4 regions of the Micromonospora musae genome follow, and region 3 is predicted to be linked to each of the others. Evidence: riboswitches for the same ligand, from Rfam matches in the RefSeq annotation. Region 3 holds a riboswitch; each other region holds the start of a gene.

Region 1 (7,638 bases), on a different contig from region 3:
CTCCGCCGGGCAGCTGCACGGTCAGATCGTTGGCGACCGCGCGGACCCGGGGGACCCGGTGCGCCGCCCGCTCGGCGGCCCACTTCTTCGCGTAGCTCTCCACCCGGCCGGTGAGGGTGACAACGCCCTCGGAAACGGTCACGCCGATCTCGTGCGGCCGGACCCGTGGCTCCCAGGTCAGCTCGTCGAGGACGTCGGACTGGATCTCCTGATCGGTACGGGTGACGGTCTCGGTGGCCATCGGCTCCCTCCTCGTCTCGCATGGGGGCTTCCGCAGGCACGGCCGCCCGGGGGCGATGCTGCCGCCGGTCGGGGTGAGCCACCCTCGCCCGACCCGGGTGATCGCGGTCCGACGATCTTGGAGGTGGCCGTCGGGGTCTAGGCTCGCGTGGTCCCACCCCGAAGGAGGTACGACATGGCTGCGATCAGAACTGCCTACCTGACGGCCGCTCGCTCGGCCGTGCGGCTGCTGGGCGACCCGGCGGTCGCCGAGCGCTGGGACCAGCCGAGCGCGCTCGCCGAGTTCGGTGTCGCCGGCCTCGCGGGGCACCTCGCCTCGCAGGTCTTCCAGGTCGAGGCGGTGCTCGCCGAGCCCGTGCCGGCCGGTGATCCGATAGGTCTGCTCGACCACTACGCGCGTGGCAGCTGGATCGGCGCGAGTGTCGACGACGACGTGAACGTGGGCATCCGCCGGGTGGGGGAGGGGATCGCGCAGGAGGGGCCGCAGGCGTTGGCCGCCCGTACGGCCGAGGCGGTGCAGCGGCTCACCGAGGCGTTGACCCGGGAGCCGGCGGGGCGGGTGGTGCACCTGGCTCGGGGGCCCTGGTCGCTCACCCTGGACGACTTCCTGACCACCCGCCTCATGGAGATCGCGGTGCACTCCGACGACCTGGCGGTCAGCGTCGGTGTGGCCACTTCAGAGCTACCCGTCGACGTCTTCGAGCCGGTGCTCTCGTTGCTGGCTCGGCTGGCGGTACGCCGTCACGGCCAGCCGGCGGTGCTGCGCGCCCTGGCCCGCGCCGAACGCGCGCCGGAGCGGATCAACGCCATCTGACTCGACCTGATGTCGGGGTGTCGTCGAGGTGCCGGACACCCCGACATCAACGAACCCGGGGTCGTTCGTCCGCTGCGGATGCGCGGCGGGCCGGTCGGGACCGTCCTTGCTCGGGCTCAGGTGTCGAGGTTGGCGGGGGAGTTGGGGCGGTCCACGTCCACGAAGTCGATGTCGTCGACCGCGCGGTCGTCCCGGCTGCCCGCGGCCCGGGCGGCGGTACCTGCGGCCCAACCGATGGCGGCGCCGACCAGCGCCACACCGATCAGCAGCGTCCACGGCAGCGCCGGACGTCGACCGGCGAGCGCGTCGAAGGCGAGGGTGGCCCGGCGGCGGGCCTCGTCGGCAGCGTTGCCCACGACGTCACCTGCTCCGTCACTGAGCCGGTGTCCGCCGCGTTGCGCGGAGCGGGCGGTGCCTCGGACGGTGTCGCCGGCGGTGTTGACGCTGGAGACCAGGTGCTGCCACGCCTGGTCCGCGATTCGCTCGGGTCTGCTGCGGCGGTCCAGCAGGGTCGTTCCGAACATCGGGATTACCTCCTCGGTGCGCCGGCCACGGCGGGCGGGTCGGCTCCCGGCCATCCGGATCGGCGCGTCACGGTTCGCCTACCCGCCAGTGCCCCGCCCATCGGCGCCCCAAACCCGCCGAATCACCCCAGCCGGACCGCCCGAAGTGGTGGGGCCTGACGGCCGGGGTCGCGCCGGGTTCACCATGCCCCGGCGGCCGGCCGCGCTCGGGCGGCCGGCCCGTTCGAGACGGAGATGGGGTGGTCAGCGCACCGAGACGACGGCGGCACCCCGGGCGAAGTCGTCGTCATCGTCGTCATCGTCTCCGCTGCCACCGAAGCCGCAGGCCAGTACGAGGGCGAGCAGGGCACCGACGCCGGCCAGCCCGGCCAGTCTCTTGATCATTGATCATCCCCTCTGTCGTGGACTCCCGGCCGATGCTAGGCCGCCCCGGCAAACGCACCCGCGCCGTGCGAAATCGGATCATGGGTCCGGACCCTTACCGGCCGCGTCGTTTCCGCCCGGCTGGCGCGGACCGGCTACCCTGGGCGGCGGTGCGTCGGTCCGAGGGGCCGTCGAACGAACAGACGAAGAGAAGAATCCGGACAAGGGTGACGAGATGTGCCCTGATCCGCGAATTGCTCATCCCCCGGGGGTGGCGACCGAGGCCATCGGAGGAATACTCTCGGTCGCGGCCCGCGTACTGATGAGGCGCCCGGGGGACGGGCGGGTGGAGGTGCTCGCGTGAGCCTGTCGATCGTGAAGTCGGTACTGTCCGGCGGTGTCGTGGAGATTGCCCCACGCGGCGAGATCGACGTCGACACCGCGTACGAGGTGCGTGAAGCGATCGCCGAGGTGCTGGCCAAGGGGCATCCGGCGCGCATCGAGCTCAACATGCGCCTGGTCACCTTCATCGACTCCGTCGGCATCAGCGCGATGGTCGCCGGGTTCCAGACCGCCGAGGTGAGCGGCGTCAAGCTCGTGGTCACCGAGCCGAGCCGGTTCGTGCACCGGCAGCTCTGGGTGACCGGCCTGCTCGGGCTCTTCGGTGCTCCGGAGCCCTACTACGCCGGCACGGCCACGCCCGAGGTGCTCCCCGGCGCCTGAGCCGCGCTCATCCCCGATCGGGCTCGACAACCCTCTCGTCGAGGCCGGAGAGGTCCACGTCGCCGGCTTCGCTGACGCCGCCGACCGGCTGCGGAGTCCCACCGGCTGATCGCCCGGCCGACAGGCACCCGAAGCCGCGGTATGCGCTCCGGAGGCCGCTCAGCCGTTGCCACCTCGCCCCTGGTGGGTGAGGATCGGGCGACCGGCGACGGCGGGAGACGGTGTGCTCAGGCGGGACTCCTTCAGCTACAGCGTCCAGGCGCGCTGCTCGCCGTCGGACGCCGCCGCGCTCCTCGGCGACCTCGACCGGCAGGGCGAACTGCACCCGCTGATCGTCCGGGTCCGCCGGCTTCCGCCCCGCCCCGGCGCGCGGGCCAGCTACACCGTCAGCGACCGGCTCACCGCCGGACCGGTGCGGTTCCGGGTGCGGTACCAGGCCGACGTGCTGGTCCAGGCGGAGGACGAGATCGTGACGGTGGCCCGGCAGTGGCCGGCCACCACCGTGCGCAGCCGCGCCCTGCTCCACACCGAGGCGGACGGGCAGCTGCGCATCGACGTCGAGATCACCCTCGCCGCGCCCGCGCCGCTCTTCGCGTACGCCTTCCGGCAGGCCCGCGCCGCGCACCTGACACTGGCGAACCGGCTCGCCGGTGCGCTCGACCGCGACCGGAAGGGACCGCCCGCCACGTCCTGACAGACGCCGGGGGTTTGGTGGAGCCGGTCAGGCGCCCGCGCGGCCGGCCACCGGCGAGCGCCGGCCCGGCGCGGGCGACCCGGTCCGGCGCATCCGCCCCCACGGCTTGTACGTGGAGAGCACCGTCGCGATGACCATCAGGCCGGTCGACACGGCGGGCGCGATCACCAGGTCGGCCCGGTCCCGCGCCGGGAGGGCGGCCCCGAGCTCGCCCGCGGCGCGCAGGTTCGGGGTGAGCAGAAAGAGCACCAGCACGACCATCGCCGTGGTGATCAGCAGCTTCACCAACACCCAGCGGTACCGGAGGAGCTTCCACGGGGTCAGCAGGGCGCTGGCCACGCCGACCGTCCACACCGCGACGGCCAGCGGGGCGAAGAGCACCGTGCCGATCAGCGCGGCCACCGGATAGACCACGTCCGGGTCGGCGCCGCGCAGCACCGCCACGCCGAGGGTGAGCAGGACCAGGTCCGCGCCGAGCCACCCCAGCGAGGTGACCAGGTGCAGCGTGAGCAGCGCCTTGCGCGCGGTGGGCGGTGTTCGGGTCATGCCCGTGATGCTGCCCGCGCGGACCGGCCGGATCGTCCGCCGAGCGACGACATCCCGGGTACGTCCCGCGACGTACCGCCTCCGGCGGTGCGGGTGGCCGGACCGGGCCACCCGCGGCCGCGAGGTCAGTACACCGAGAGGTGCACGTGGTTCGTGTGGTCGCTCGACGGGTCTCCGCCCGCCCCGCTGTACGACTTCCATCCGCTGCTGGGCAGCCAGATCTGCCGGTACCAGATCACGTAGAGCACCGCGAGCCGGTCGGAGTTGCGGATGAAGTACGCGGCCAGGTTGTTGCCGTACGTCTTGTCGCCGCCGGTGGCGTCGCCGCCGAACCCGTTCTTCTGCGCGGCGAAGTCGCAGGCCCGGCCCTTGGGGTGTTCGCCGGAGCCGCCGTTTCGGTGGCAGGAGACGTAGCGGGTGAAGTCGGCCGCCTTGGCCTGGTTGAGCGCGTGCAGCATGCGTGGGGTGATGCAGCCGCTCGCTGGTGTCGGGTCGTTGACGCTGCACGACTCCTTCGGCCAGGAGCCGTCGGGGTTGCGGGGCGCCGGTGCGGCGTTCGCGGTGGAGGTGCCCCGGTTGGAACCTCCGGCCGTGGCGCGGACCGTGTTGGCGTTGGCCACCTCGATGGCCCGCTCGGCCTGTTGCTTGCGCTTCGCCATCACGGCGACCTGCTTGCGCTGCTCCTTGATCTCACCGTCCAGCGCGGCGCGGGTCCGGTTCGCCGTGTCCCGGGTCTCCATCAGCTCGCGCAGCACCCGGTCCTCGTTGGCGGCTACGGCGTCCAGGGCGGCGGCGCGGTCCATGAAGCCGTCCGGGCTGGTGCTGTTGAGCAGCGCCGAGATGGTGCCGAGCCGGCCGGTGCGGTAGGCGACCCCGGCGATCTCGCCGACCTTGCCGCTGCGCTGCGCCAGTTCGGTGTCGGTCGTCCGGAGCTGCGCGGTGAGCTGCTGCTGCCGCTGGGTCGAGCGGGCGAGGGCCGCCTTCGCGTCGAGCCAGCCCTTGCTCGCCGCCTCCAGTTGGGCGCGGAGCGCGGGGGTGCCGCCCTCGGCGTCGTTGCTGGGAACCGCGGCGGGCAGGGCCGCTGGGGGAGTGGACGCGGTGGCGGTGCCGGGGCTGAGCGCGACGGCGAGGGCGAGCGTCGCGGCGATCAGGGCCACCATCCGGGCGGCGCGTCGTCGTACGGGTGCCACTACTGGCATGCGCATGTCCTTCCGCCAGCCGACCGGGTTAGCTGACGGGTTCGGGACGGAAGATCCCTACCGCTCGCGCGGATGCACCCCAGGAACGTGGTTCCCCGGCTCGCCGAACGTCGGCGATTAGGCGTTGGCCGCCGCCGGCGCCCGTGAGCGCCACCTACCGGAGGCCGGAGCCGAGACTACCGGGGCCAGCGAGCCCTACGCAGCAGATGTGACTCTCGGTGCTGCTGTGGTCACCGATAATTCCGGCATATCGGACAATACACTCCCAGAATTAAGGATGTGCTCATTACCACTCACAGGACCCGCAGGCCCCGGGTGCCGCGCCCGGCTCGATCTGCAACGTGGCGTGCTCGATGTGGAAGTCCTCGTGCAGGGCGGTCCGCGCGGCGGTGAGCACCGTGCCGACGTCGGCGCCGGAGGCCATGGTGAGGTGCGCGGAGGCGACCTCCATGCCCGAGGTGAGCGTCCAGACGTGCAGGTCGTGGACGCCGGCCACACCGGGCACGGCCGCGAGCCGATCGTGCACCGCCGTCACCTGGAGGTGCTTCGGCGCGGCCTGGACGAGGATGCGGACCGCCGCCCGGCCGAGCTTCCAGGTGCGCGGCAGGATGAACACGCCGATGGCGATCGCCACCAGCGGGTCGGCCCACCACCAGTCGGTGACCGTGATGAGCAGCGCCGCGCCGATCACGCCGAGCGAGCCGAGCAGGTCGCCGAGCACCTCGAGGTAGGCGCCCTGGAGGTTGATGCTCTCCTTTGCCCCGGGCCGCAGCAGCAAGAAGGCGACCACGTTGGCCAGCAGGCCCAGCACGGCCACCGCCAGCATCGGGCCGGCGAGCACCTCCGGCGGGTCGCCGAAGCGGCCGACGGCCTCGATCACCACGTAGACGGCGACCCCGGAGAGCAGGACGGCGTTGGCGAGCGCGGCCAGCACCTCGAGTCGGTAGAGCCCGAAGGTGCGCTGCGGGTCCCGGTTGGCGTGCCGGGTCGCGGTGATCGCGGCGAGGGCCATGCCGATGCCGAGCACGTCGGTGAACATGTGCCCGGCGTCGGAGAGCAGGGCCAGCGAGCCGGTGCGGAGGGCGGCCACAGCCTCGACCACCATGAGGACGGCCAGCAGTCCGAATGCCGCCCAGAGTCGGCCACGGTGATGCTGGGCGGCGTTCGCCACCGTCTCCTCGTGGCCATGACCCGCGCCCACGAAACCACCCTCCGTCGACGGTTCGGACCGGTCAAACATATGCTCACATCGCAATGTATGCAACCGTCGGCCATGCGCGACGGCCGAACCGAGAAGTCGGGGAACGTCAGCCGGTCGGGTCGACCGTGCTCAGCCGCTGGGTGGCGCGGGAGAGCGCCACGTAGAGCGTCCGGACGCCCGAGCCGGGATCCGCCCGGATCTCGCTCGGCGCGACCAGCACCACCCCGTCGTACTCCATACCCTTCGCCTCCAGGCTGGTCACCACCTGGAGGCGGGACCCGCCCCGCGCGCCGAGCCAGCCGGCCACCTCGTTCCGGCGGGGCACCGGCGTGATCACCCCGACCGTCCCCTCCACCTCGTCCAGCAGCGTCGCGGCCGCCGCCACCGTGGCGCTCTCCAGCTCCGCCACCGGCACCGCCAGCTCGACCGGCTCGACGCCGGTGGAGCGGACCGCGGTGGGCAGCGCCAGGTCCGGGTCGAGCCGGCGGATCTCGGCCGCCGCCACCGCGAAGATCTCCGCCGAGTTGCGGTAGTTGGTGGTGAGCGTGAAGTGGTGCCGGCGGCGCCGGCCCAGCGCCTGGTCCCGGGCCCGGGTCAGCTCCGCCGGATCACCGGTCCACGCCGTCTGCGCCGGATCGCCCACCACCGTCCAGGACGCCAGGCGGCCGCGGCGACCGATCATCCGCCACTGCATCGGCGAGACGTCCTGCGCCTCGTCCACCACCACGTGCGCGTACTCCCGGTAGTCGGCCGGGCGCTCCCGCGCCGCCTCCCGGGCCGCCCGCTGCCGGTCGGCGTAGGTGCTCAGCTCACGCACCCCGCCGGCCAGCTGGAACGGATCCCGCTTCGCCCGGGCCGGCCGCACCGGCTTGCCGAGCAGCGCGTCGAGCTCGTCCAGCAGCGCGATGTCGGCGATCGTCAGCCCCTCGCCGTCCAGGGTCCGGTACGCATTCGTCAGCAGCCGGATCTCCGCCCCGGAGAGGACGCCCCCGGCGTACCGGCGCAGCCGCTCGGGGCTCGCCAGCCAGCCCAGCACGTGCCGGGGGTGCAGCCGCGGCCACCAGGCCTTGAGGAACTCCCGGAACTCCGGCCGGTCGGCGATCTCGTCCTCGAAGGCGCGCTGCTCCGGCAGCCTGCCGATGTTCAGCCGGCGAGCCTGCGCCCAGAGCGCCGCGAAGACACCGTCGAAGCCTGCCCGGCGCACCTCGTTACGGCGCGCGCCCCGCGGCAGCGCACGATCCCGGATCGCGTCCAACTCCCGCCGCTCCAGCCGCAGCAGTTCGCCGCGGTAGAGCAGGCGCAGCTCCGTCGGCCCACCCGGTACGGCGTCCCGG
Region 2 (7,638 bases), on a different contig from region 3:
GAGGGAAGATTCGGGGGCCGGTCCCGCACCGCTCCGTGACGCGGAGGTCGGTGGTGCGGGACGCACGGCGGCCATCCGGTGTGCGGGTTCGGCGGTCGAGCCGGGCGACGCAGCGGTCAGGCCGTTGCGGGCGAACGACGCCGGCCAGGGCTTACGGCGCGAACGGCCTCGGCCACGGCCGTGGTGGGCCGTCGGTGCCGGGGCGGATGGCCCTCGGGTCAGGCGAGCGGAGGGCCCCGGCGACCGGGCGCGGCGCGGCCGGCGTCGATCGCCGGGAGAGCCTCGGGCATCGCCGTCAGGGTGCCGACCGCCGGGGTGGCGAGCAGCGGCCGGTCGGCCGGACGGTGCGCGGGAGCCTCGGCCGGGGTCAACCGCTCGGCGGCCGGCGCGATCTCGGGTCGCAGCACCTCGACCTGGCTGCTGACCGAGGTGGGCTGGAGCTGGGCGGCGGTGGCCGGCGGCCCGGCCGGGGCCGCGGCGCCGAGGCCGACGGCGAGCGCGAGCGTGGCCACGGCGAGCCGGGTCAGCTCGCCCAACGTGCGCAGCGTGGCCCGCCAGGTGGGGCGGGCGGACGCTACGGACAGCACGGGACCAACCTACCGCTCTCGGCCGTCGGGCGCAGCCTGGCCGGAACCACCGCCGACGTGACCGTGCCCACCCGTCCTCATCGGACGGACGGTCACCGGTGACCGACGGCGGGCGCGACCGCGGCCCGGCCACCTCGCGGCATCCGGGCCTCGGTCGAGTCGATCAACCGTCCAGGTCACCGGTCCCGGCGTCGTCGACGTCGGACCGGCCCGGGTCGGTCGCGGGCCCGGCGGTGGCGGACCGGGCCGTGTCGGCGGTGGCCCGCCGACTCAGGTGTCGGACCGGCCGCCGTCGGCCGTGGGCCCGGGATCGTCGGCGTCGGACCGGCCCGGGTCGGTCGCGGGCCCGGCGGTGGCGGACCGGGCCGTGTCGGCGGTGGCCCGCCGAGTCAGGTGTCGGACCGGCCGCCGTCGGTCGTGGGCCCGGGATCGTCGGCGTCGGACCGGCCGCCGTCGGCCGTGGACCCGGCGACGGCGGTGTCGGGCAGCTCGGTGAAGAGAGCAAGCAGGGCCCCGACCTCGAGGTCGGCCTCGGCCGGATGGCGGAACCGGCCGGCTGGGTTGAGGGTGTACTCGTTGCGGCGCCCCACCCGGGTCCGGCTGAGATAACCGCCGGCCTCCAGGTCGGCGACGATCGCCTGGGCGGCCCGCTCGGTGACCCCCACCTCGTCCGCGACGTCCCGCAGCCGCGCGGTGGGATTGCGCGCGATGGCGAGCAGCACATGTCCATGATTGGTGAGGAACGTCCAGTTCCGGGTGCCGCCGTACCCGCTCGCGCTCGTCGCCATGGCCGTCATCGTAGGGCCCGGCCCATCCCTCCGATTCCATCGATCGTGACCCGTCCGCGAATACCTGAAACGCAAATCACGTATACCTTGACGTGTCTCCGGGTGGGTGTGACCGTGGACGGGAGCCCGCGGCGGTCACCGTGGGTGATCACACCGATCGCATAGGAAGTCGAGGTGCGGGGATGAGTGGACCCGAAACGCCGGTGCTGCGTCCGGAGCAGGCGCTCGCCGAGCTGATCGAGGGCAACCACCGCTTCGTCACCGGCACCCCGAGCCACCCCAACCAGGACGCCGGCCACCGGGCCGCGGTCGCCGACGAGCAGCACCCGTTCGCGGTGATCGTGGGCTGCTCCGACTCCCGCCTCGCCGCCGAGATCATCTTCGACCGTGGGCTGGGCGACCTCTTCGTGGTGCGTACGGCCGGGCACACCACCGGGCCGGAGGTGCTGGGCAGCGTCGAGTACGCGGTCACGGTGCTGCGCGCGCCGCTGGTCGTGGTGCTCGGGCACGACTCGTGCGGGGCCGTGAAGGCGGCCCGGGAGTCGCTCGACACCGGCACGCAGCCCCCCGGTCACCTGGGCGCGGTGGTGGACGCCGTGCTGCCCAGCCTGCGTCGCGCCGCCGCCGAGGGGGTCGACGACCTCGACCGGATCATCGACCTCCACATCGCGCAGACCGTCGAGGCGCTGCTCGAGAACTCGGCAGTGCTGGCCGCCGAGGTCGAGGCCGGGCGGTGCGGGGTGGTCGGCATGTCGTACCGGCTCGCCGCCGGCGAGGTCCGTCAGGTCGCCGGGGTGCTTCCGCCCGCGGCGGGCGCGGATCCGACGGCGGGCTGACACCCTCCACGACGCCAGGAGAAGCGAGAGGGCCGCCCCGCGAATGCGGGGCGGCCCTTGCCGTTCTCAACCGGTCGCTACAGCAGCGACATGTGCACGTGGTCCGTGTGGTTGGACGGGCCGCTGTAGGACTTCCAGCCGGTGGCCGGGAACCAGATCTGCCGGTTCCAGATCACGTAGTAGATGCCGAGCCGGTCGGCGTTGCGAATGAGGAACGCGGCGACGTTGTTGCCGTACATCCGGGTGTCGTCGTTGTGCCAGGGCGAGAAGCCGCTCTTCTGCAGGGACCAGTCGCAGGCCCGGCCCTTCGGGTGCTCCCACGGCCCGCCCGGTCGGTAGCAGCCGACGAACCGGTTGAAGCCGGCTCGCTTGACCTCCTTGTAGGCGTGCAGCGTGCGGGGCGTGATGCAGCCCGAGGTGGTCGGGTCGGGCTCACTGCACGACATCGGCTTCCAGTCGCCGTCGGCCGTCCGGCCGGGACCCATCCTCGCCACCGGCGAGGTGGCCGAGACGAGACCGCCGGTGAAGCCCTTTCCGCCGACCAGGGCCAGGGCCTTGTCCGCCTCGCGCTTCTGCTTGGCCATGATGGCGGCCTGCTTCTGCTGCTCGCGGACCTCGGTGTCGATCGCCAGCTTGGCGAGCTCGGCGCGGTGCTTGACCTCGTTGATCCGGGACAGCTTCTGCGAGTTGACCATGTTGAGTTCGTCGAGGCCCATCACCCGCTCCACGAAGGAGTCCGGGTCGTTGCTCGACAGCAACATCCCGACCGCGCCCATCCGACCGGTGCGGTACGACTGGGCGGCGACCTGGCCGACCTGCGGCGCCAACGCGTTCAGCTCGGCCTCGGCCCGCTTGACGTCCAGGCCCAGCTCCACCTGGCGCTTCTTGGACTTCTCCAGCTTGGCCTTGGCCGCGGTGTAGTTGCGGTTCGTCGTCTCGACGACGTCGGTGAGCAGTGGCGGGTCGTCGTCCTCGTGCCCGGACGGAACGGCCGGCTTGGGTGCGGCGGACGCCGGGAGGGGCCCGGCGAGCACGGTCAGCGCGGCGATCACGGCCACCACGGGTATCAACCAGCGGCGTAGGGGTGCCGTCACAGTTTTCCCTTCCGTCGACCGCCGACCGGGTTAGCTGACGGGTTCGGGGCGGAAGTGGCCCCTACCGCTGACGCGGACTCACCCCAGGTACCTGGGTTCCCGGCTCGCCGTCCGGCGATTGGGCGGTGGTACCGCAGGCGCCGCTGCGCGCCTTCGGCGGTTACCGGCAGCGAGGTTACCCGAGAGCCCGGCCGGGGAGCTACGCCCGGATGCCGACTAAAGGCGTCATTTCGCCATAGCGCTGGGTAACCAGTGGCGCAGCTGCCAGGCCGGCGAGCCTGCGCGGTCACGTTGAGGAGTGTCACCATGCGCTCTCCGTTCTCCTGTCCGGGTCGGGCCGGCCACCGGGGGTGGCGGGGGGTGGGATCGGGCTCGGGTCGTGTCGCCCGGCGCCCAGCGCCTCCAACACGTCGCTCCGGTCCGGGGCGGGCCGGGTGGTCGGGTGGGTGGGCTTCGCCTCGCCGTCGGCCGGTGCGGCGACTGAGCGTCCGGCCGTCGTGACGATCGCGGCCAGGCCGGTGGTGAGCGGGACGGCGGCGATCAGCCCGAGCGTCGCGACCGCGCTACGGACGATCTCCTGGGCCAGGAACTCGCTGGTGAGGAGCTGACCCACCGGGCGCGAGTCGGCGGTGAGCAGGAGCAGCAGCGGCAGCGAGGCGCCCGCGTACGCGAGCACGATGGTGTTCACCGTGGACGCGATGTGCGCGCGGCCGACCCGGGTCGCGGCCCGGTAGAGCTGGAGCCGGGACAACCCCGGGTTCGCGTGGGCCAGCTCGGTGACCGTGGCCGCCTGGGTGACCGTGACGTCGTCGAGCACGCCGAGCGACCCGATGATGATCCCGGCGAGCAGCAGGCCCCGCAGGTCCACGTCGCCGCGGAACATCGAGAGCGTCAGGGCGTCCTCGCTGCCGAAGCCGGTGAGGTGGGTGGCGGCGGTGGCAGCCGCGCCGAGGACGCCGGTGAGCACCAGGCTGCCGAGGGTGCCGAGCACGGCGACCGAGGTCTGCGCGGTCACGCCGTGCGTCAGGTAGAGCACCACGAACATGATCAGGGCGGCGCCGACCACGGCGACCAGCAGCGGTGAGTGCCCCGCGCCGATGCCGGGCAGGACGAAGGTGAGCAGGATGCCGAAGCTCGCGGCGAGGCCGGCGAGCGCGGCCAGGCCCCGCCACCGTCCGAACGCGACGATCGCCCCGGCGAAGATCAGCGCCAGCCAGACGAGCGGCTGGCCGCGCTGGTGCTCGGCGACGTTCCAACTCGACGACGAGGGGTCGGTCGGATCGGTCAGCTGCACCATGATCACCTCGTCGCCCGCCTCGACGACCGGTGCCCCCGGACCGTCCGGGACCGGCGCCTCGACCTGCTGACCGGCGGCCGGGCCGTCCTGCACACGTACGGTCACCGTGCCGCAGCGCTGTGGCCGTCCACCGGGCGTCCCCTCCGGCGTCTCCGACACCGGGGAGCAGGCCTCGCTCACCACCCGGGTGACGGTGCCGTGATACCGGGCCGGATCGCCGCTGCCCTCCGTCTCCGGAACGTCGCGGGGCCAGAGCACCAGGGCGGCGACCACGGTGGCGAGGACGAGCGGGACGACCGTCACGAGGAGGATCCGTCGCACCCCCGGTGGGGTGGACGGTGCGGGACGGCTGTGGTCGGCGCCCATTACGAATCTCCCAACGAATCCGGGGCAGGGTACGTGCCGGTGGGGCGATCGGCTCAGCGGCGCGGGACCGCCCCGCCACGAAAGATCCGGAGAGTCATCGTCGGAATGCTAACCATGGCGACCCTCCGGCGCCTGTTCACGCCGACGGTGTCACGTCATGACGGCGAAGGCCCCCACGGCGGCGGCCGACGGGGCATGTTGGGTTCATGGCCGCAGATCCGTCACCGCACCACCCGGGCGCAGCCGAGCCGGACCACGGCCGGGGTGGCCACGACAAGCACGCCGGCCACGACCCGGCGATGTTCCGGCGGCGGTTCTGGATCTGTCTGGCGCTCACCGTGCCGGTCGTGGTCACCAGCCACATGGTCATGGAGTGGCTCGGTTACCGGCTCGACGCGCCGGGCCTCACCTGGGTCGGGCCGGTGCTCGGCTCGGTGGTGTTCTGGTGGGGTGGCTGGCCGTTCCTGGTCGGCGCGGTACGCGAGGTGCGGGACCGGGCGCCGGGCATGATGCTGCTCGTCGCCATGGCGATCACCGTCGCGTACGGCGCGTCGCTCGCCACCAGCCTGGGCGCCTTCGACCTGGACTTCTGGTGGGAGCTGGCGGCTCTGGTCACCATCATGCTGCTCGGACACTGGCAGGAGATGCGGGCGATCGGGCAGGCGCGCGGGGCGCTCGCGGCGCTCGCCGCACTCCTGCCCGACCAGGCCGAGCGGGTCACCGAGGACGGCCGGACCGAGCCGGTGCCGGTGACCGGCCTGCGGGTCGGTGACGTGGTGCTGGTCCGGCCCGGTGGCCGGGTGCCGGCGGACGGACGCGTGGTGGACGGCGCCGCCGAGCTGGACGAGTCGATGATCACCGGGGAGTCCCGGCCGGTGTCCCGGTCCGTCGGCGATCGGGTGGTGGCGGGCACGGTGGCCGCCGACTCGGCGCTGCGGATCCGGGTCGAGGCGGTCGGGGAGCAGACCACGCTGGCGGGCATCCAACGCATGGTCGCCGAGGCGCAGCAGTCCAGCGGGCGGGCCCAGGTGCTGGCCGACCGGTTCGCCGCGGCGCTGTTCTACGTCGCCATGGCGACAGCCGTGGTGACGGTGCTGGCGTGGACGTTGATGGGCCGGGGCGACGAGGCGGTGGTCCGGGCCGTCACCGTGCTGGTCATCGCCTGCCCGCACGCACTCGGTCTGGCGATCCCGCTGGTGATCGCGCTCTCCACGGCGGTGGCCGCGAAGTCCGGGATCCTGGTCAAGGACCGGCTGGCGCTGGAGCGGATGCGGACCGTCGACGCCGTGCTGTTCGACAAGACCGGCACCCTCACCCGCGGCGAGCACGTGGTGACCGACCTGGCCACGGTCCCCGGCATCGAGCCCGACGAGCTGCTGCGGCTCGCCGCCGGAATCGAGGCGGAGAGCGAGCATCCGATGGCCCGGGCGATCGTCGCGGCGGCGGGGGAGCGTGGTGGGGCCGTCGCGGCCACCGGGTTCCGGTCCCGGCCAGGCCGTGGGGTGGAGGCCACCGTGGCGGGCCGGAGGTACGCGGTGGGCGGGCCGGCGCTCCTGCGCGAGCTGGGCGTACGCCTCCCCGACGAGCTGCGCGCCGAAACCGACCACTGGGCCGGCCGGGGCGCGGTGGTGCTGCACCTGGTGCGGCTGCCGGACGGGGTGCTCGGTGCGCTGGCGCTCACCGACGAGCTGCGCCCCGAGGCGCGCGACGCGGTCGCCGAGCTGCGGGCGCAGGGCGTACGGACCCTCGCGATGATCACCGGGGATGCCCGGCCGGTGGCCGAGGCGGTCGCCGCGGACCTCGGGTTCGGTCCCGGCGACGAGGTGTTCGCGGAGGTGCTGCCGGCGCAGAAGGACGCCAAGGTGACCGAACTGCGGCGGCGTGGGTTGACCGTGGCGATGGTCGGCGACGGGGTGAACGACGCGCCGGCGCTGGCCCGGGCCGACGTGGGGATCGCCATCGGCGCCGGCACGGACGTGGCCATCGAGTCCGCCGGGGTGGTGCTCGCCTCCTCCGACCCGCGCGGGGTGGGGGCGGTCATCCGGCTCTCGCGTGCCTCGTACCGCAAGATGCTGCAGAACCTCGCCTGGGCGGCGGGCTACAACGTGGTGGCCCTGCCGCTGGCGGCCGGGGTGCTGGCCGGCGTCGGATTGTCGTTGAGCCCCGCCGTCGCCGCGGTGCTGATGTCGGGCTCCACCATCGTGGTGGCGCTCAACGCCCAACTGCTGCGCCGGGTACGCCTCGGCGCGCCGAACGCGGGCTGAGAGCCGCGCCCTGCCACGAGCCGAGGAGGCGTCGGGCGCCGCGGGGCGGCCGGGTCAGCCGCGCTTCATGAGCCGACCGACCGCGGCCATCATCTCGCTGGCCATCTCGTCGGCGCGCCCCTCGGCCGCTCCCTCGTGCATGCAGTGCCGGGCGTGGCCGTCGAGCAGCCCGAGGGCGACCTTGTCCAGCGCGGCCTGGACCGCGGAGATCTGGGTGAGCACGTCGATGCAGTAACGGTCCTCGTCGACCATCTTCTCGACGCCGCGTACCTGCCCCTCGATGCGGCGCAGCCGGGCGAGCAGCTGGTCCTTGCTGGCCGTGTATCCGCGGATGGGGGTCGGTGTGGTCATGGCGCAAGGATAGCCTACCCCCAGGGGGTATGGTACGGTCCTCGCAGGAGCCGAT
Region 3 (7,638 bases):
TCGACGACTTCGAGTACCTCTTCTGGGTCGGCTGCGCCGGCGCGTTCGAGGACCGGGCGAAGAAGACCACCCGGGCCGTCGCCACGCTGCTCAACGAGGCCGGCGTCTCCTTCGCCATCCTCGGTGAGGGGGAGACCTGCTCGGGCGACCCGGCCCGCCGGATCGGCAACGAGTTCGTCTTCCAGATGCTCGCCCAGCAGAACGTCGAGACGCTCAACGAGGCGTTCGAGGGCCGGGAGAAGAGCAAGCGCAAGATCGTCGCCACCTGCCCGCACTGCTTCAACACCCTCGGCAACGAGTACGACCAGCTCGGCGGTGAGTTCGAGGTCGTACACCACACCCAACTGCTGGCCCACCTGGTGGCCACCGGCAAGCTCACCCCCGTCCAGCCCGTCGACGGCGGCGTCACCTACCACGACCCCTGCTACCTGGGCCGGCACAACCGGGTCTTCGCCGCGCCGCGCGAGGTGCTGGGCAGCGCCCTGGGCGAGGCCGAGATCACCGAGATGCCGCGCAACAGCGAGCGCTCCTTCTGCTGCGGCGCCGGCGGCGCCCGGATGTGGATGGAGGAGAAGATCGGCAAGCGGATCAACGTCGAGCGCGTCGAGGAGGCCATGGCCACCGGCGCCAAGACGGTGGCGGTCGGCTGCCCGTTCTGCTCGACCATGCTCAGCGACGGGGTGAACGGCAAGGGCGCCGGCGAGCAGGTCGAGGTGATCGACGTGGCGAGCGTGCTGCTCCGCTCGGTCAAGCCCGAGCAGGCCCAGGGTGACAAGGAGGCCGAGCCGGTCGCCGGCTGAGGCGTACGCCCGCAGGAGAGCGGCCCCGCGGCGGCGGCCACCCGCCACCGCGATGCGCCGGTGCGCTCAGGAGGTCGTGCTCACCATGATCGCGGCGGTGCTGGCGGTGGTGGCCGCCAGCACCGCGGCCTGCGTGTCGGCGATCGCCCGTTTCGTCGCCGCCGACGCCCAGTCGGCCTCGGAGATCTCCGCCAGACGTCGCTTGACCTGCGGCTTCGGCAGCTCGCCGAAGAGCTTGCGGTGCAGGCCGACGGCCTGGGTCAGGCTGATCAGCGCCGCGGTCCGCGGCTCGACCGGGCCGTCCCCGGCCACCGCCGCGAGCATCCGCTGACGTGCCTGCGTCTCCGCCGCCGGCTCCGCGCCGGTCGGCGATGGGTAGCGGGTACGCGGGAAGACCCAGAGCACCCGGTCCGACTCGCGGCGCAGCACCCCGGCGTCGACGAGCCCGTCCAGCACCCGGTCCGGCAGGCCCTTGGCGAGCGGCATGATCCAGTCCCGCGGCCGGCGACGCTTGCCGTGAGCGACGATCCGGGCGAGCGCGTCGTCCAGGAGCGGCACGCCGAGCGGCTCCGCACTGGTGGCCGCGAGGCGGCCGTCGACGACCGTCACCCGCTCGGCGAGGGCGAGTTCGAGCAGCAGCGCACCCGCGAGGCCGTAGCCGAGATGCGGCGCGCCGAGGCGGTTGACGCCCGCGTCGTCGTAGCCGAGCAGGGCAAGTTCGTGGGCGAGGGTGAGTTGCGGCATGGCCCGACGCTAGCCGCGCCCCGCCACCGGAGACCGGCACCCTTGGTAGGCGGCGCATTCCGCCGGAGTGACGACGCGCGGCCTCGCCTTGATTCCGCTCCGGCGCTTCCCTATCGTGGGGCACCGACCGCTGTGGACGTCTGCCCTCGCCTCCTTCCCCTCTGCGAGGCGCCTGGCGGTCGGTTACAAAGGAGTCGGTGCCGGTGGCAACCATGCCCCCCCATCGTCACGCACCGGGACGTTCCGCTCGTCCGGGTGGCCTGCGTCGGGCTGCCCACCGCCTGCTCACACTGGTCGCTGCCGCGGCCGTCGGCGCCGGCCTGCTCGCCGCGCCGGCCCACGCCGCGCCCACGGTCGAGGAGATCGAGGCGCAGATCGACAAGCAGTGGGAGCAGCTGGAACCCACGATCGAGCAGTACAACAAGGTGCGGGCGCAGCTGAAGGTCAACCAGAAGAAGTCGACCCAGCTGGAGAAGAAGATCGAGCCGCTCAGTCTCCAGACCGAGCTGGCGATGACCCGGGTCGGTGACCTCGCCTCCCGTTACTACATCAGCGGTCCGTCGCAGGACCTCGGCGCCCTGCTGGTCAGCGCCAAGCCGGACACGCTTACCGAGCAGCTCACCATCCTCGACCGGCTGGCCCGCCAGGAGCACAAGCAGGTCGAGGGCATCCTGAAGATCCGCGCCAAGTACGACGCGGAGAAGCAGAAGCTCGACACGCTCATCACCACCCAGACGAAGCAGCAGAACGAGCTCGCCGCCAAGAAGAAGAAGATCGACGGCGAGATCAAGCGGCTGGAGAAGCTGCTGCCGAAGTCGGTCGTCATGCCGGAGAACTGCCCCACCATCAAGGGCGTGGTCAGCGAGGCGGCGCGCACCGCGATCCAGACGGCCTGCAAGCAGGTCGGCGACCCGTACGTCTGGGGTGCCACCGGCCCGAACTCGTTCGACTGCTCCGGCCTGACCCAGTACGCGTACAAGGCCGCCGGGATCAGCCTCACGCACTTCACGGGCGCGCAGTGGAACGAGGGCAAGGCCATTCCGCGCTCCGAGGCCCGCCCGGGTGACCTGGTCTTCTTCTTCAGCGACCTGCACCACGTCGGGCTCTACCTCGGCAACGACCAGATGGTCCACGCGCCACGGGCCGGTAAACCGGTCCAGGTGACGAGCATCAACTACATGCCGGTCGCCGGCTTCCGACGACCCGGCTGATCCACCCCGAACGTCGCGAACGTCGAGGGCCCCCGGTCGAGAAGACCGGGGGCCCTCGTGTCTCTCGGCACGCTCACCCGCGCTGCCCGCGCTCGTCAGCGGGGCGCGCCCACCAGGGACGGGAGCAGCAGCACGTCGTCGAGGTTGACGTACATGATGCGGTGCCCGAACTGGATCTGCACGTACCGCAGGTCGCCCCGGATCACCGTCCAGTCGCCCGGGGACGAGCCGTCGAAGGTGGTGGCCTTGTAGTACTCGCTCGGCAGCACGTCGCCGACGGCGTACCGCTGACCGGCGGCGAGCGTGTACTGCAACGGGGAGATCGTCTGGTACGCCACGCCGGCCGGGTAGGCGTCCTGCTCCGGGTAGGCCCGGCCGTAGACCGGGATCGTCGCCTTCCCCGGCTTCGGGGTCACCACGAAACCGGTGGCCCACCTGGCGGTGGGTGCCGAGGCGGGGTTGTGGAACCAAGCCTTCTGCCCGAGGTACCAGATCGCCGTCCAGTCACCGCGCACCTCGGCCACCGCGTACGTCTGGCCGGCGGAGGCCCGGGCGCCGTGGTCGGAGATGTACATGGTGTTCGGCGAGCCGTCCGGACGCAGACCCAGGTCGTTGACGAGCGGGGCGTCCTGGCTCGGCGCGCTGTGCAGGACGACCGCGGACGAGCCGCGCAGCGGGCAGGGCTCGGCGGGCGGCGGCGGGTTCGGCACGCCCGGCGGCTGCCGGTTGCAGCCGACGAACGCCGGCCGGTTGGCGGCGAAGTCCGGGTCGATGGTGACCAGGCCGGTCCGCTTGGTGCCGGTGGTCCGGAACGGCGCCTTCAGCAGGTCGAAGTAGTGCGACCAGTCCCAGTACGGGCCCGGGTCCCAGTGCATGCCGGCCACCGTCGAGGCCACCGTCCCGGGCACGTTGTCGTGCCCGATGATGTGCTGCCGGTCCAGTGGGATGCCGAACCTGAGCGCCAGGTACCGGACCAGCTTGGCCGAGGCGCGGTACATCGCCTCGGTGTACCAGGTGCCGTGGCCGGCGAAGCCCTCGTGCTCGATGCCTATCGACTTCGCGTTGACGTACCAGTTGCCGGCCTGCCAGCCGACGTCCTCGGCCTTCACGTGCTGCGCCACGTGGCCGTCCACCGAGCGCAGCGTGTAGTGCCAGCCCAGGTAGTCCGCCTGCTGCACGAGGCCGACGCTGGGCTGGTAGTACCCCTCGGTGTCGTGGATGACGATGTACTCGATCTTCTGCTGCGCCGGCCGGTCACCCAGGTCGTGGTTGCCGTAGTCGCCGACGGTCGGGCCGTACTGCTCGTACGGCGCGGGGATCCACTCGCAGCCGAGCCGCGCCGGGCACTCGACTCCGGCGCGCCCCTGCGGCTCGCGCAGCCCGAGCCGATGCAGCGCGCCGGTCTCCGTGGTCACCTTCCGTGCGCGGAGGGTGACCTGGTGCCCGTCGTCGGTACGTCGGCTCGCGCCGAGTCGGATCTGGTCGTACACCTCGTCGGCGAAGGCGGTCGCCGTCTCCTCGGTCTCCGCGCCGGAGTAGCGGGCCACCGCCGCGTACCAGGCCCCCGGGTCGGTCGCCGCGCCCACCGGGCCGCCCAGCTGTTCCTGGTACGAGGCGAGCAGGGCCGCGCCGCCCCGGATGTTGGTGGCGGGGTCGGTGCGGAGTGCCTCGGCGTCGGCCCCGGTGAGCGCCGCAGCGGCCTGGAGGGTCCGTAGCGCCGCGGGTGCGGGTGCGTCGGCTGCGGACTTCTTCGGCGCACCGAGGGTCAACGGCCGGGACGTGTCACCGCGCGGGTCCTCGCCCTCGTCGACGTGCGAAGCGGCGGGCAGGTTCGCGACGTGAGCCGCGTCGGTGAGGTGCAGCGGGCCGTAGCCGCCGCTCGTGCTGGGCGTGCCGGCGTGGGTGTCCCACCTGGATTCCAGGTACGAGACGCCGAGCAGGACGCTCTCCGGCACCCCGTATGCGGTCGCTGCGGCGACGTACTGCTGCTGGCGGTCGCCGGCCGGCGCGGCGTTGGCCGGGACGCCGGTCAGTGGCACGGCCGCGGTGGCGCTGACCACCGCGGCGGCGAGCAGGGCGCGCCTGCTCCTGGAGATGGTTGATCGATGCATCGGGCCCCCAGTAAGGACGGGTCAGGTATTGGTCACCTTCGCTCCGCCGGCCCGCCTCGGTCAATACCTTTCGATCTGCCCATCGCATAGGAAAAAAATCTTCGAGATTCGCACGGAGAGTGCGTTCCGCCGCGCCATGCACGGAGTGTCACCGCCTGAAGGGTTGCGGATCGGTAACGAGGGTCTCTAGTCTGGTCAATCGTCGGCCGGCAACAGGTCCGTCCAACCAGGGCGGTAACGGTCCGACACCGCCGAGTCGCTCCCCGAGCGAGCCGGGGACCCAGGTTCCCGGGGTGAATCCGCAGCCACTGCGGTAGGGCGCCGACCTTCCCGCCCGAACCCGTCAGCTAACCCGGTAGGCGGTCAGGGAAGAAGGAGTACGGAGCCCGGTGGCCCACCATGCCCCGCGGCCTCCGTCCGGACGGCCGGCGACAGCCGGCCCGACGACGGGTGCGCCGCGTCCACGCTGGTCCCGCTTCACCACCGTCCTCGCCGCCCTCGTCGGCATCGGCGTCGTCCTCGGCGGCGGCGCCACCGCGGCCCACGCGGACCCGTCGGTCGCCGAGATCGAGCGCCAGATCGACCAGGACTGGAACAAGCTCGAACCCGTCATCGAGCGGCACAACGCGACCCGTCAGGAACTCACCGCCAAGCGTCGGCAGGCCGATGCGCTCGCCGCCCGGATCAAGCCACTGCAGCTCCGGATCGACCAGGCCATGAACAAGGTCGGCGTGCTCGCGGTGCGGGCGTACAAGGGCGAGAACCTCTCGACCGTCAACGCGCTGCTCGGCAGCCAGTCGCCGGGTGACGTCGTCGGGCAGTTGGAGCTGCTCGACCGGTTCGCCCACAACCAGCAGCAGGACGTCGCCCAGGTCGTCGAATTGCGCGACCAACTGGCCCGGCAGAAGGCGCCGCTGGACGAGCTGGTCACCGAGCTGACCCGTACCGAGGCCCAGCTGGCGGCGAAGAAGAAGCAGATCAACACCGAGATCGAGCGGCTGCAGAAGCTGCGCATCAAGGTGTACGGCAACGGTGGCGGTGGCTCGCTGCGGCCGGCCCCGTGCCCGGCCACCTATCCGGGTGGCGCGGCCGGGGTGGCGGTGAAGTTCGCCTGCGCCCAGATCGGCAAGCCCTACGTCTGGGGGGCCGACGGCCCCGACTCGTACGACTGCTCGGGGCTCATGCTCGCGGCCTGGGCCAAGGCCGGGGTGTCGCTGCCGCACAACGCCGCGCAGCAGCGCCGGGCGACGAAGACGGTGAGCCGGGCCGACCTCCGCCCCGGCGACCTCGTCTTCTACTACAGCGACCTGCACCACGTCGGCATGTACGTCGGCGGCGGATGGGTGGTGCACGCCTCCCAGGCCGGAGTGCCGGTCAAGATGAAGAAGGTCGACGACGGCCCGATCCACAGCTTCGGCCGTCCCGACTGACGCGTCCGCGCACGTTCACGGAAAGAGTGGTCATCCGCGCGCGAATGACCACTCTTTCCGTGAACGAGCAGCCTGGTCGGCCGGTCGGTCGGTCAGCGGGTGGGCCAGGTACGCCAGTTCTGCCAGGCCCGGCTCGGGGTCGGGCCGCGCTGCCCCTGGTAGCGCGAGCCGTAGACGGCCGAACCGTACGGGTGCTCGGCGGGCGACGAGAGCCGGAAGATGCAGAGCTGGCCGATCTTCATGCCTGGCCAGAGCGTGATCGGAAGGTTCGCCACGTTCGACAGCTCCAGGGTCACGTGGCCGGAGAACCCCGGATCGATGAAGCCGGCGGTGGAGTGGGTCAGCAGACCGAGGCGGCCCAGGCTCGACTTGCCCTCCAGCCGGCCGGCGAGCTGCTCGCCGAGTGAGATGACCTCGAGCGTCGAGGCGAGCACGAACTCCCCCGGGTGCAGCACGAACGGCTCCCCGTCGGGGACCTCGACCACCGACGTCAGGTCGTCCTGCTGCTGTGCCGGATCGATGTGGGTGTAGAGGTGGTTGTTGAAGACCCGGAAGAGCCGGTCGAGACGTACGTCGATGCTCGACGGTTGCACCAGGGTGGGCTCGAACGGCTCCAGCCCGAGCGAGCCGGCCTTGATCTCGGAGACCAGGTCGCGGTCGGAGAGCAGCATCGGACCACCATAGCGAGGCACGTTCGGACAGCTCGAATCCGGTGCCCGTGACCAGCGCGTCGCGTCGCCTCTAGAACATTTGTTCGATAGAATGCCCGCATGGCTTCCTGGTCCGAATTCGCCGCTGACGAGCCCCGGCTCGCCGACGGGATCCGCGTTCTCATGCAGCAGTACGGTCCGGGCTTCGGCTACCTGGCCACGGTCCGTGCCGACGGCGGGCCCCGGGTGCACCCGGTGTCGCCGGTGATCACCGACGAGGGGCTCTTCTGCTTCATCATCGACTCGCCGAAGCGGCGTGACCTGGAGCGGGACGGCCGCTACGCGCTGCACTCCTTCCCGCCGGAGGAGAGCGACGACGAGGCCTACGTGGCGGGGCAGGCCCGGCCGGTCACCGACCAGGCCCGCGTGGCCCGGCTCGCGGCCCGGGCCGGGGCCGCGCCGCAGGTCGACTGGCGGCTCTTCGAGTTCACCGTCGACGTGGCGATGCTCTCCCGGCGTGACGCCGGCAGCGCGGGCGGGCCGGGCGAGGGGCACGGCCGTCCGGCGGTGCAGGTCTGGCTCGACCCGCATGCCGACGATCGGCGGCTCGGCCCCACCCCCGTGGTGCCGCAGACCCGACCCGGCCGCCGCGGGCGCCGCGACGTCCAGCGCTCGGCGGCCTGACCGCGTCC
Region 4 (7,638 bases), on a different contig from region 3:
CCGGGAAAACTCATTGAGTGTGCAGCCAGGAGGGCCTGGTCCGCACCTCCCGACCGTTTCGACGTCGATCGTGACGGCACATCGCGGGGCAGCCGTGGAGCTCGGCCGCTTCCACGCCCTTGTGGTCCTGACCTCCCGTTCGCCGACGGCGAGGTCGAAGCTGCTCAGTGTGTCAACCGGGGTCCTACCGAGCGCCCCGTCCCGGCTCGGCAGTCCCCGCACCCACCGGGCCGCAAGGCCATCAGGAGGTAGGCCGCAACGGTGGTGCGTCGAATCTCCGGCCGACCAATCAGGTGAGTCCGCTCGTCGGTGGCGAAGGAAGGGCGTACGCGCCGTCTCACCTGGCCGGTGGTGACCCGCACATTTGCGGTAAGCCATCCGAGCCGAGGAACGGCCAGGCCGGCCCCGCGCGGGGCCGGCCTGGACTGTCAGGAGGTTCAGACGAGGTCGAACCGGTCCAGGTTCATGACCTTGACCCACGCCCGCACGAAGTCGTGCACGAACGTCTCCCGCGCATCGTCGCTCGCGTAGACCTCGGCGAGCGCCCGCAGCTCCGAGTTGGAGCCGAACACGAGGTCGGCCCGGCTACCGGTCCACTTGACCTCGCCGGTGGCGTCGCGGCCCTCGAAGGTGTTCGCGTCCTCGGACGTCGCCTTCCACGTCGTACCCAGGTCGAGCAGGTTGACGAAGAAGTCATTGGTCAGCGCGCCGGGGGTGTCGGTGAGCACGCCCAGCGCCGACTGCCGGTGGTTCGCACCCAGGACGCGGAGACCACCGACGAGGACGGTCATCTCGGGCGCGCTCAGGGTCAGCAGGTTCGCCCGGTCGACGAGCAGGAACTCGGCCGGCAGGCGGTGGCCCTTGCCGAGGTAGTTGCGGAACCCGTCGACGGTCGGCTCCATCGCGGCGAACGACTCGACGTCGGTCTGCTCCTGCGAAGCGTCGGTACGTCCCGCCGTGAACGGCACCTCGACGTCGACGCCGGCGGCCCGGGCGGCCTGCTCGACGGCGGCAGAACCGGCGAGGACGATCAGGTCGGCCAGCGAGATCTTCTTCCCTCCGGCCTGGGTGGCGTTGAACGCCTCCTGGATCCCCTCCAGGACGCCCAGCACCCGCGCCAGCTCGTCCGGGCTGTTGACCTCCCAGCTGTTCTGCGGCTCGAGGCGGAGGCGGGCGCCGTTGGCGCCGCCGCGCTTGTCGCCGCCGCGGAACGTCGACGCGGACGCCCACGCGGTGGAGACCAGCTGGGACACGGAGAGGCCGGAGGCGAGGATCCGCGCCTTGAGGGCGGTGACGTCCTCGGCGTCGACGAGCTCGTGGTCCACTGCCGGGATGGGGTCCTGCCAGATCAGCGTCTCGGCGGGGACCTCCGCGCCGAGGTAGCGGACGACCGGGCCCATGTCGCGGTGGGTGAGCTTGAACCAGGCCCGGGCGAACGCGTCGGCGAACTCGTCGGGGTTCTCCATGAAGCGCCGCGAGATCTGCTCGTAGACCGGGTCGACGCGGAGCGCGATGTCGGTGGTCAGCATGCCGGGGGCGTGCCGCTTCGACGGGTCGTGGGCGTCAGGCACGGTTCCGGCACCGCCGTTGTGCTTGGGCGTCCACTGGTGCGCGCCGGCCGGGCTCTTGGTGAGCTCCCACTCGTAGCCGAAGAGGTTCCAGAAGAAGTTGTTGGTCCACTTCGTCGGCGTGGTGGTCCAGATGACCTCCAGGCCACTGGTGATGGTGTCCGCTCCCTTGCCGGTGCGGAAGCTGTTCTTCCAGCCGAGGCCCTGCTCCTCGATGGGGGCGCCCTCCGGCTCGGGGCCGACGTGGTCGGTGGTGCCCGCACCGTGGGTCTTGCCGAAGGTGTGGCCGCCGGCGATCAGGGCGACGGTCTCCTCGTCGTTCATCCCCATCCGACCGAACGTCTCGCGGATGTCCCGGGCCGAGGCGAGCGGGTCCGGGTTGCCGTTGGGGCCCTCGGGGTTGACGTAGATGAGGCCCATCTGCACCGCGGCGAGCGGCTGCTCCAGGTCCCGGTCCCCGGTGTAGCGCTCGTCGCCGAGCCAGGTGGTCTCGGGGCCCCAGTAGACCTCCTCGTCCGGCTCCCAGACGTCCTCGCGGCCACCGGCGTAGCCGAAGGTCTTGAAGCCCATCGACTCGAGGGCGACGTTGCCGGCGAGGATCATGAGGTCGGCCCAGGAGAGGCTCTTGCCGTACTTCTTCTTGACCGGCCACAGCAGGCGGCGGGCCTTGTCGAGGTTGCCGTTGTCCGGCCAGCTGTTCAGGGGTGCGAAGCGCTGCTGGCCGGCGCCGGCACCGCCACGGCCGTCGCTGATGCGGTAGGTGCCCGCGCTGTGCCAGGCCATGCGAACGATGAACGGGCCGTAGTGGCCGAAGTCGGCCGGCCACCACTCCTGCGAGGTGGTCAGGGCCTGCGCGATGTCCTGCTTGACGGCGGCCAGGTCGAGGGACTTGAACGCCTCGGCGTAGTCGAACTCCACCCCGAGCGGGTTCGCCACGGCCGGGTTCTTGGCGAGGATCTTCAGGTTGAGCCGGTTCGGCCACCAGCCGCGGTTACCGCCGCCCTGGGTCGGGTGGGGGGCGCGTCCGTGCGCGACCGGGCAGCGTGACTCGCTGCCCGCCTCCGCGTCGTGGACGACGGCGTCGTGGTTCTCGGACATCGGGTTCCTTCCGTGCTTACTTCTCAGGGGGATCAGGTGTTGCTCGGGACGGACCGGCCGGGGCGAACGGCCCCGGTGGCCGGCCTGGGTCTCGCCGATCGTGGAGCCGTGGTCGTCGGCGGCGGTCAGGCCGGTTGCGGGTCCGGGTCGGGGCACGAATGCGTATGCACCGCGCGCCCGGGAGTCTTCTTCGTTTTCTGGAATCAGTCAAGATAATGGGCTGGACGTCACTCGGCCTGCCCTGCCGACGCCGGTTGGGAGTCCTTCCGGATCCTCGACGGCCCGCATAGGGTGAGGGCCCGGCGAGAGGATCATGCATGGACGCGGCGCAAGCCATCTCGTTGGTGGCGAACTGGATCCGGTCCCACGGCCTGGACTACCCGACCGAAGGACTGGCGGCGGATCGCTTCGAGGCGGGCTGGAGCGTGTACGCGCCGGTCATCGTCGACGAGAGTGACCCGATGGCGTTCCTCGACATGCCGGTGGGGCGGTCGGTGTTCCTGGTCGGAGACTCCGGCCGCATCGAGGAGGTCTCCTCCTCCGTCCCTCCCCAGGCGGCGCAGGACCGGTTCACGACGCAGGAGATCGCGAACGCGCACGCCTCCGCCGGGTCGGACGAGGCACAGTTCATGGCCGAGTTCGAGCGGGCGTTCCACCAGGCCGCGGCGGGGCATCCGCCGGCCGTCAGCAGCTTCACCGTGGTCGACGGTTCACCCGACGAGGCCGCCATCGCCGCGGAGGCGTCCCGGCTGCTCGAGCCGATCGCCCAACAGCTGGCCCAACTCGGACCGCCCGGCTGGGACCGGCTCTCGGCGGAATTCGCCTTCACCGTCTCCGCCGAGGTCGCCCAGCTGTGGTTCTTCTCCGGCGACAGGTCGGCGGCGGCGCCCGTGCCGTTGAGCATCGGCGAACTGGTTCGCCACCAACGCGACGTCGCCGCGCAGATGCCGGCCGGGCCGTGGTGGCGGCTGCTGCTGACCGTCACGAACCGCGGTGTGCTGACCGTGGAGTACGACTACGGCGACCAGCCCTTCCCCGACGACCAACTGTTGACCGCCGACCACTACCGCAACGACCTGGCCGCCTACCCCCGCCCGCGGGTACCGGTCTGGCTCGCCGGATACGTCGCCGGGCCCGCCGCCCAGGGACGCGATCCGCAGCGGGCGGCCGCCGCAGCCGCCACCGGCCGCAACGGCGTCGCCGTCGACGGCGTCCCCCAACTGGCGGACGTCTGGGCCCGATGGGCGGCGCTCTCCGCCGTGTACGTCGGCGTCAGGTCGGATTGGGGTCCGCGGATCTTCCCCGGCCACGCCTGGTACGAGAGCGACCGTCGCAGCGGCTCGGTCCTCTTCGTGCTCCCCGGTGAACGCGCGGTCCTCTCCGGCGGGAAGTGGGACTCTCCCCTGCTCGAAGCCGCCTACAACGGCGGCCGGCCGCTGCCCGACCTCTACTCCGGAGCGCCCGCCTGGGTCACCGACAGCGTTCTCAACACCCGCAACCGCAATGGGCTGTTGACGTTCTGCCTCTGGTGGGTCGGTGGCCGCTGGCACCGGGGAGCCACCGACACGTCCGGTGAACTCGACGTGCCCCTTCCGCCGGTCCGGAGTTTCGACGAGACGGTGCGCGCGATGACCAGCCAGACCGGTCCTGGCACCGACCCCGCCTGCGCGGCCCTGCTGACCGCCATCGGTAACGGCGGGGCGACCGCGCACCACGTGGCGGCGCTCTTCACCCGCGTCCCCGGGGCCGATGTCGGCGCCGCCGTCAACCAGCTCAGCCTCGCCGGGCTGCTGACCGCCTGAGCGCCGCCGACTGCTCGGCGTTCAGGCGGCTCAGGGTCGGCCGGACCGCTCGGCTGGACGGCGCGGTGGACGACGAGCCGCGGCCGTCGGGGTCGGTCGGACCGACCCCGACCACCCACGGCCGGCGACCCGGATCCGGAGATCAGGAAGCCACGCGCTGCGGGCTCAGACGGCGAGACGCTGACCCGGGAAGATCAATCCCGGGTCGTCGCCGACCACTCGCTTGTTGCGCTCGTACAGGGCGTGCCAGCCGCCGGCCACGTGCTGCGCCGCGGCGATCTCCGAGAGGGTGTCCCCCGGCTTCACCACGTACGTCTCGCCGCCGGGGGTCGACGTGTCGTGCTGCCGGGTGCCGGTGGTGGACTTCGTCTCGCCGCCCGAGGGGCGCTTCGACGCGCCGGTCGACTTCGACGACGTCGAGCCCCCCTCCTTGCCGCAGGTCGGCCACGCGCCGATGCCCTGACCGTCGAGCACCTTCTCGGCGATCGCGATCTGCTCGGCACGGGAGGCGAGGTCGGCGCGGGCGGCGTACTTCGTGCCGCCGTACCCCTCCCAGGTGCTCTGGGAGAACTGCAGGCCACCGAAGTAGCCGTTCCCGGTGTTGATGTGCCAGTCGCCGCTGGACTCGCACTGGGCGATGGCGTCCCAGTTGACCGCCGCCTGTGCGGGGGCGGCACCGAAGAGCGCGACGGCGCCGGTGATCGCGCCGGCGGCCAGGGTGCCCACGGCGAGGCGACTGGCGGTGACGGCACGGTGACGGGGATGGTAGGCAGATGCCATTGGTTTCCTCCACGCCGACGAGGTGAGCTGTCGGGTTCGGACTGAGGAGCCCGGCCGCACGATGGGCGGCTTCACCCCGAGGCGCCGCCCTGACCTGGGAGGCGGGCGACGCCGGGAAACGGTGGGTCCCCCGCTCCTGCCCGGGTGACGTTCCGACGACCGGCGGCAGGATTTGGCGTTACCGGTCGCGGTGTTCGCGTCGGCGAACCCGACCGACGCTAGGCACCATTCGCGACGATTGCCCACTTCCTGTGAAGTTCTTCACCGGGTCGCGCGGGGCGGCCGGCGCTCGAGTTGCGCGCCTCGCCCGGCTGTGCGGCAGTGACGAACCGGACGCTTCCGGCGGGACCGAACCGTCCGACAGGGAGGATGGTCACGACCTGCCCACCGAACGACGACCAGACGTGACATCGCCGGTCGCGCCGCGCGAATCAGATCGCCAGCAGCCGACCAACTCCCGGCACCCCCGACATGTCAAACAGATGCGCATGCTCTGATGTCTTCATGATCAATCCAACTCCCCTGATGAATCTCGTCGCCGGTGTCTGGGGCTTCAAGACTCTCGCCGTCGGCGTCGAGCTCGGCCTGTTCACCCGGCTCGCGGGCGGGCGCACCATCACCGTGGGCGAGGCAGCCGCCGAGTTCGGTCTGGCCGAGCGCCCGGCGGACATGCTGCTGGCGGCGTGCGCCTCACTCGGCCTGCTGGAGCGCTCCGGCGCGGGCTACCGCAACTCCGAACTCGCCGAACAGTTCCTGGTCGAGGGGCGCCCGTACTACTTCGGCGGCCAGATCCGCTACTCCGACCTGCGTACGTATCTGCCGTGGCATCGAATCTCCGAAGCGCTGCACACGGACCGGCCGCTGACCTGGGACCCGCAGAGCCAGCAGTCGATGTTCGATACCAGCGACCCGGAGATGATCAGCCAGTTCTGGGACGCGATGTACTCCACGTCCAGCTTCACCGCGCGGGCCCTGGCCGGCGCGTACGACTTCGGCGCGCACCGATCGCTGCTCGACGTCGGAGGCGGGGCTGGAGCATTCCCGATCGAGCTGTGCCGGACCCTGCCCGAGCTGCAGGCGACCGTGCTCGACCTGCCGCATGTCTGCGTACGAGCCGAGGAGCGGATAGCGGCCGCCGACCTGAGCGACCGGATCGGCACCGTCGCCGGTGATTTCCTCGCCGCCCCCGCACTGCCGCAGGGATACGACGTCATCCTGCTGAGCATGATCCTGCACGACTGGGACGAGCCCACGAACCGGGCGTTGCTGGCGAAGTGCCACGCCGCGCTGCCACCCGGCGGGGCTGTCGTCATCTGCGAGCTGCTGCTCAACGACGAGCGCACCGGCCCGCCGTCGGCGGCACTGATGGGCATGAACATGGTGGTCGAGACGGAGGGCGGCCGTAACTACTCCCGCGCCGAGTACGCGACCTGGCTCACCGACACCGGTTTCGTCGACATCCGCACGGTGCTGTTCGACGCTCCGGGCGCCAACGGCGCGGTGGTGGCCCGCCGGGCCTGACCGCGGGACGGTGGGTGCGGCGGCCGGATGCTTTCGCCCGGCCGCCGCCGGGCCCACGCGCCTGCGCCACCGGCGATGACCGTACGGCACCAGGACACTGCGGACGGTGATCCGCGGTGGTCATCGGGGCGTACCTCCCGTGATGACTGCGACAGGTGGGCGGTCAAAGCTGGGGTGGACCGGGCCGCGTCGGCAACAATCCGGAACGGAGACCCCGGCAGCTCAGCGCCCAGCCACCGGGGTTTACCGGGGGGAGACAGTGGTGAAGGTAGGGCGGACACGAACCCGAGGGGGACAGCCATGTCCGAAACAAGCCGTAGCGAGGCCGTCACAGATCGCCCTGACGAGGTGACCGACCCGCTGCTGTGGAAGCTCGCGCTCGAGGTGGCCGACGCGCACGAGCCCGACGGCGAGGGCGGCTGCCGCAACCTGCTGTGCGCCGGTGAGCCGTGGCCGTGCACGGCGTGGAACAACGCCCAGCGGGCGCTGAGCGCGGCGCAGGGTGGCCCGGCCGGTGAACCCGCCGTCGCGGTCACCTACAACTCCCCCGCCGCCTGGTCCGGTGTCCCGATGCCGCCGGCGAACCGCCGCACCGCGGCGTGAGGCGGGGCCGCGCCGTCCCGTAGCGCGGCCCGGGAGCGCCGTCGGCGTCGAAATATGAGGTGCGGGCGCGGGGGCGGGGCCCCTACCGTGCGGCCGTGACCATCGACATCGCCAGCCTCGCCGAGCGGCCGGAGCTCGCTGCCCTGCTCGACGAGGACTTCGACGGGGCGTGGCCGCCGTTCATGCTCTGGGATCCGATGGGCTCGGTCTACTACTGCGTCGCCCACGAGCTGTATCCGGAGTTCGTCTTCGCCGCCGTCGATCCG

The links. A riboswitch is a leader RNA that binds a small molecule or an ion and turns the genes downstream of it on or off. The one in region 3 is predicted to bind cyclic di-AMP.
Region 1: it holds a riboswitch for cyclic di-AMP, as region 3 does, so the genes downstream of both, D7147_RS16625 (coiled-coil domain-containing protein) here and D7147_RS29690 (C40 family peptidase) in region 3, are expected to answer to the same signal.
Region 2: it holds a riboswitch for cyclic di-AMP, as region 3 does, so the genes downstream of both, D7147_RS02490 (coiled-coil domain-containing protein) here and D7147_RS29690 (C40 family peptidase) in region 3, are expected to answer to the same signal.
Region 4: it holds a riboswitch for cyclic di-AMP, as region 3 does, so the genes downstream of both, D7147_RS22055 (LysM peptidoglycan-binding domain-containing protein) here and D7147_RS29690 (C40 family peptidase) in region 3, are expected to answer to the same signal.

Annotation. Positions count from the first base shown of each region.
Region 1 covers NZ_RAZS01000005.1:412,371-420,008, reverse strand. Annotated here, with positions in the region: gene D7147_RS16655 (BON domain-containing protein) at 1-241, opposite strand, end outside; gene D7147_RS16650 (maleylpyruvate isomerase N-terminal domain-containing protein) at 416-1,054, shown strand; gene D7147_RS16645 (hypothetical protein) at 1,171-1,578, opposite strand; gene D7147_RS32445 (hypothetical protein) at 1,822-1,962, opposite strand; gene D7147_RS16640 (STAS domain-containing protein) at 2,302-2,664, shown strand; gene D7147_RS16635 (SRPBCC family protein) at 2,888-3,358, shown strand; gene D7147_RS16630 (hypothetical protein) at 3,386-3,904, opposite strand; gene D7147_RS16625 (coiled-coil domain-containing protein) at 4,030-5,094, opposite strand; cyclic di-AMP (ydaO/yuaA leader) riboswitch at 5,108-5,237, opposite strand; gene D7147_RS16620 (cation diffusion facilitator family transporter) at 5,390-6,304, opposite strand; gene D7147_RS16615 (HelD family protein) at 6,411-7,638, opposite strand, start outside.
Region 2 covers NZ_RAZS01000001.1:523,950-531,587, reverse strand. Annotated here, with positions in the region: gene D7147_RS02505 (hypothetical protein) at 219-587, opposite strand; partial or broken gene D7147_RS02500 (helix-turn-helix transcriptional regulator) at 1,064-1,384, opposite strand; gene D7147_RS02495 (carbonic anhydrase) at 1,558-2,211, shown strand; gene D7147_RS02490 (coiled-coil domain-containing protein) at 2,289-3,305, opposite strand; cyclic di-AMP (ydaO/yuaA leader) riboswitch at 3,309-3,440, opposite strand; gene D7147_RS02485 (YibE/F family protein) at 3,607-4,968, opposite strand; gene D7147_RS02480 (heavy metal translocating P-type ATPase) at 5,175-7,232, shown strand; gene D7147_RS02475 (metal-sensitive transcriptional regulator) at 7,287-7,583, opposite strand.
Region 3 covers NZ_RAZS01000015.1:75,578-83,215, forward strand. Annotated here, with positions in the region: gene D7147_RS29670 ((Fe-S)-binding protein) at 1-800, shown strand, start outside; gene D7147_RS29675 (GOLPH3/VPS74 family protein) at 867-1,544, opposite strand; gene D7147_RS29680 (C40 family peptidase) at 1,742-2,755, shown strand; gene D7147_RS29685 (N-acetylmuramoyl-L-alanine amidase) at 2,851-4,866, opposite strand; cyclic di-AMP (ydaO/yuaA leader) riboswitch at 5,106-5,243, shown strand; gene D7147_RS29690 (C40 family peptidase) at 5,256-6,296, shown strand; gene dcd (dCTP deaminase) at 6,389-6,967, opposite strand; gene D7147_RS29700 (pyridoxamine 5'-phosphate oxidase family protein) at 7,067-7,630, shown strand.
Region 4 covers NZ_RAZS01000008.1:7,356-14,993, reverse strand. Annotated here, with positions in the region: gene katG (catalase/peroxidase HPI) at 438-2,666, opposite strand; gene D7147_RS32735 (hypothetical protein) at 2,984-4,468, shown strand; gene D7147_RS22055 (LysM peptidoglycan-binding domain-containing protein) at 4,634-5,248, opposite strand; cyclic di-AMP (ydaO/yuaA leader) riboswitch at 5,246-5,436, opposite strand; gene D7147_RS22050 (methyltransferase) at 5,753-6,769, shown strand; gene D7147_RS22045 (hypothetical protein) at 7,070-7,372, shown strand; gene D7147_RS22040 (N-acetyltransferase) at 7,468-7,638, shown strand, end outside.